One region of the Streptomyces sp. iso_384 genome, then DNA from elsewhere that is predicted to be linked to it. Evidence: riboswitches for the same ligand, from Rfam matches in the RefSeq annotation. Region 1 holds a riboswitch; the other holds the start of a gene.

Region 1 (2,193 bases):
GAATGCTGACATTGCGGACACCGGGCAGCTCGATGTCGTAACCGTCGAGGCGGTGGTCGGCGGAGTGCCGGAAGTCGAAGACCGTGTGCAGTCCGAGCCCGCCGAGGAAGGCCGCGTCCTCAGCGGTGGCGTGTGCCAGGTGGCCGCTGCGGTAGAGCCGTCCGAAGGCGGTGCGCCGCCCGTCCGTGGTGGGGAGCCCGCCCACATCGCGGAAGTTGCGGACTCCGGTCAGCACGGTCTCTGTCGGCGGGACCTGCGGCACCTGCTGCGTCACGGTGGCTCCTGGGATCTCTGGCGTCGGCGCGGCTCGCCGGCGAGGGCGCTCCCGTGACGATACGACATCGATTCGACAGAAAATCATCACGGTCGCCACCCCGTCGCGGGGTGCCGTCGAGGCCGGACTGACCCGGCGTCAGGAGCACCCTCGGCAGCGTGTCCGTATTGGTGCATTTCGCAGAACATGCCCCGCTAATGGGGGAGATGAGATTCCGGAGGTGAGCGGGATCATATCCGTGACGGACCGTGGCGAGGGCGCCCGGGGGTATTCCCGTTGCCCGTACGGAAATCCAAGATCCGTAATCCACGGAGTGTGACGGGAAAACCGGGGCGATAGCGAATCGATGATTCCGGCGCGCAACCGATGGCTTGTTCCGCTCGTCCTGACCGGTTTACGGTCGCCGCAATCCGGACGGACCGCCTAATCCTGCCGCCGCCCGGAATTCGCACCCACCCACTCACGTGTGGCAGGAGCGGGGGAACCAGGTAAGCCGCCGATCCGGAGCGATCCGGACCGGCTCGGGGTGAAGTCGCCGCAACGCGACCGGGCATCTCCAGCCCGAACCCGACAGCTCACCTCGCAGGCGCCGGAGAGGAAATTCCCCATGCCCGCAAAGGGTAAGCACCGTCGTCCGAAGTCCGGCCCGATCTCCCGCGGCGTCCTCGTCGCAGGGACCGGCGGCGCCGCACTCGCCCTCCCGCTCATCGGCGCCACCGTCGCGAGCGCCGCCGACCAGGCCGCTCCCGCCGCGAAGCCCGCCGCCGCCTCGGTCGCCGCCGCGCACACCGCCCCGTCGGCCGCCCCCGCCGCGTCGAAGGCCGCCCCGAAGACGTACTCCGTCGTCTCCGGCGACTACCTGTCGAAGATCGCGGCCGAGCACCGGCTCAAGGGCGGGTGGGAGAAGCTGTACCAGGACAACCGCTCCACCGTCGGCGACAACCCCAGCCTGATCCACCCGGGCATGAAGCTGACCCTCGGCGCCAAGGGCTCCGCCCCGGCCGAGAAGTCCGCCGCTCCCAAGGCTGCCCCGAAGAAGGCCGCTCCGGCCCCGAAGGCCGCGCCGAAGGAAGCCCCGAAGGGCGACACCATCTCCGCCGACGACTCCGAGGGCTCCGACAACTCCGCGCGGACCGGCTCCTCCGAGGCCACCGGCTCCGGCTGGTCCGCCCCGCTGGCCAACGCCAACGTCACCACCCAGTACCGCGCTTCCGGCGCCAGCTGGTCCAGCGGCTACCACACCGGCTCGGACTTCCAGGCCGCCTCCGGCACCCCCGTCCTCGCCATCGGACCGGGCACCGTGGTCTCGGCCGGCAACAGCGGCTCGTACGGCAACGAGGTCGTCATCCAGCACGAGGACGGCATGTACTCGCAGTACGCCCACCAGTCCTCGCTGAACGTCTCCGTCGGCCAGACCGTCACCGGCGGCCAGCAGATCGGCCTCTCCGGCTCCACCGGCAACTCCACCGGCCCGCACCTGCACTTCGAGGTCCGCACCGGCCCGAGCTACGGCTCGGACGTCGACCCGATCGCGTACCTGCGTCAGCACGGCGTCTCCGTCTGACCGGACGCGGACAGAAGTAACCGAGGGGCGGTGCGCGGCGGCGCACCGCCCCTCTCTTTATTCCGGCTTTACCAAAACCTGACCGGGTGGTCTATCTCACCACCCGTCAACCCCGTATTACGGTCGCGTAGGTCACATCGGACGATGCAGGATAAGTCCTTGTGGCAGACGATTCGAGAAACAACCAGCAGCACATCATCGGGTCGTACGCGGCGATCGGCGACAGTTTCACCGAGGGCGTCGGCGACCCCGGCCCCGACGGGACCTATCTCGGCTGGGCGGACCGTTTCGCGGTCCTCCTCGCCGACCGGCTCCCGGCCCCCGACACGGAGGCCGGCCCCGAGGACTCCTCGCA
Region 2 (2,193 bases), 4.5 Mb from region 1:
CGCTGGAGGGCGTGGCGCAGCGGCTGGAGCGGGCGCTGGCCCGGGAGGGGACGCGGCGGTACGGGCTGGACGTCATGGAGGGGTTCATCACCGCCGTACTGGCCGAGATCCCGCCCGGTTCGGCCTCGCTGCGCATCGTCAACCGCGGCCACCCGGAGCCGATCCTGCTGCACGCGGACGGCGCCCTGGAGGTGCTGGCGCCCTCGGTCCCCGCGCTGCCGCTGGGGATGGACCTGGGGGTGTGGCCGGACCGGGCCGACGAGTGGGAGATGCCCGCCGGGGCGACGCTCCTCGCGTTCACGGACGGGCTGTCGGAGGCCCGGGACGCGAACGGGGTCTTCTACGATCCGGCGGCCCGGCTGCGCGGCCGGATCTTCCCGGGCCCCGAGGAGCTGCTGTCGGCGCTGACCGACGACGTACGGCTGCACACCGGAGGGCGGACCACGGACGACATGGCGCTGCTTGCGGTCGGCCGGCCGGCGGAGGGGCAGCCGGTGCGCCGGACGACGGTGAAGATCGTGGGCCGGGGCGATGACACGGTGCGTAACTGAAGGGCACCGCTCCGCATAACATTTGACACACCATCAGAAAAAGGGGTGTGGCTGATCCGTGGTCAAGTCGCCCGATTCCGCCCGCTTGTGACCCGTACATCCCTACCGTGCCCCTTAATGATCAACAGGAACAGCTTGGAATCGGGCCCGGGTGTCTATTAACGTTCGATAACGCAGCGCGGTCGTCCCAGCCGTCGTCAGAGACGGCACCGCGCGCGAGCGCCGAATTCCGCAAGGGAACCGGGGAACCACCTACATGGGGTGAATCGGACGCCTGCGTCTCGTGAGAGACGGAGGGGCCCGTAGGAGACCTTCCTGCTCCGAACCCGTCAGCTAACCCGGTAGGCGAGAAGGAAGGAAAGGAGTGCGCCCACGTGGCGTCCAACAAGCCTGCCCCTGAGGCCCCGTCACCTTTCAGTGCCGACACCTTCGGTGACGCGGAGCGGTCCTGGGAGGAGTGGAATCCCACCGAGGAGTCCATCCGGCCCGTGCGCGGCAGGCACCGCGTAGCCAAGCAGCGTGGTCTGGCCCGTAGCTCCACCGTCCTCGGGGTCGGCGTCATAGCGGCCGTCGGTGCGGGTGGCATGGCCACCGCGCAGGACAAGGCCCCGGTCTCCATCTCCCTTCCCGATTCCATCGCGGACAACCTCCCCGACGCCAAGTCCCTTCCCGGCGTCGGGTCCTTCATGTCGGACGCCGCCGAGCCCGCCCCGGTCGCCGCGGCCGCGCCGCTCACCACCGCCGGCCTCACCACCGCCGAGGCCGAGGAGGGCACCACCGACGCGGGCGAGGCCCTGCGCGCCCGGATCCTCCAGCAGGCCGAGCAGCAGCAGGCCAGCGCCGACGCCGAGGCCAAGGCCGCCGCCGAGAAGGCCGCGGCCGAGAAGGCGGCGCAGGAGGCCAAGAAGCAGCAGGACCAGGCCGAGGCCGAGGCCGCCGCGAAGAAGAAGGCCGCGGAGGAAGCGGCCGCGAAGAAGAAGGAGGCCGAGCGTCTCGCGAAGCTCGCCGCCAGCTTCTCCCTCCCCACCTCCTCGTACACGATCACCTCGACCTACGGTCAGTCCGGGGCCCTGTGGTCCTCGGGCCAGCACACCGGTCTGGACTTCGCCGGGTCGGCCGGTACGCCGATCAAGGCCGTGCACGGCGGCACGATCACGTCGGCCGGCTGGGCCGGTTCGTACGGCTACCGCACGGTGCTCCAGCTCGATGACGGCACGGAGATCTGGTACGCGCACCAGTCCTCGATCGACGTCTCGGTCGGCCAGAAGGTCACCACCGGCGAGACCATCGGCCGCATGGGCGCCACCGGCAATGTGACCGGTGTGCACCTCCACATGGAGGTCCGCACGGCGGGCGGTTCGGCGATGGACCCGATGGCCTGGCTGAACAGCAAGGGCCTCTCGGTCTGAGATCCCGGCCTTTCGGTCCCTGTCCCCGGCCTTCCGGCTGACGTACGTCCCCCGTCGCCACCCTCCCCGAAACTCCGGCAGCCCTGACGCACACCCCCCGACGTCAGGGCTGCCGGTCTGTCCGGGGGCAGCCGGCCCGGTCGGGTCCGCGCGGCGGTGGAGTACGACCCCGTGGTGCGCCATCCGGTGGAACGCCACCGTGGAACACCATCCGGTGGAATACCTCCGCCGCC

The links. A riboswitch is a leader RNA that binds a small molecule or an ion and turns the genes downstream of it on or off. The one in region 1 is predicted to bind cyclic di-AMP.
Region 2: linked by a shared signal. The riboswitch ahead of AC0VY3_RS01110 (M23 family metallopeptidase) and the one ahead of AC0VY3_RS21135 (M23 family metallopeptidase) in region 1 are both predicted to bind cyclic di-AMP.

Annotation. Positions count from the first base shown of each region.
Region 1 is NZ_JBWBTT010000001.1:4,713,113-4,715,305, reverse strand. It holds gene AC0VY3_RS21140 (tyrosine-protein phosphatase) at 1-274, opposite strand, end outside; cyclic di-AMP (ydaO/yuaA leader) riboswitch at 718-878, shown strand; gene AC0VY3_RS21135 (M23 family metallopeptidase) at 882-1,838, shown strand; gene AC0VY3_RS21130 (SGNH/GDSL hydrolase family protein) at 2,000-2,193, shown strand, end outside.
Region 2 is NZ_JBWBTT010000001.1:251,426-253,618, forward strand. It holds gene AC0VY3_RS01105 (PP2C family protein-serine/threonine phosphatase) at 1-551, shown strand, start outside; cyclic di-AMP (ydaO/yuaA leader) riboswitch at 762-914, shown strand; gene AC0VY3_RS01110 (M23 family metallopeptidase) at 926-1,960, shown strand.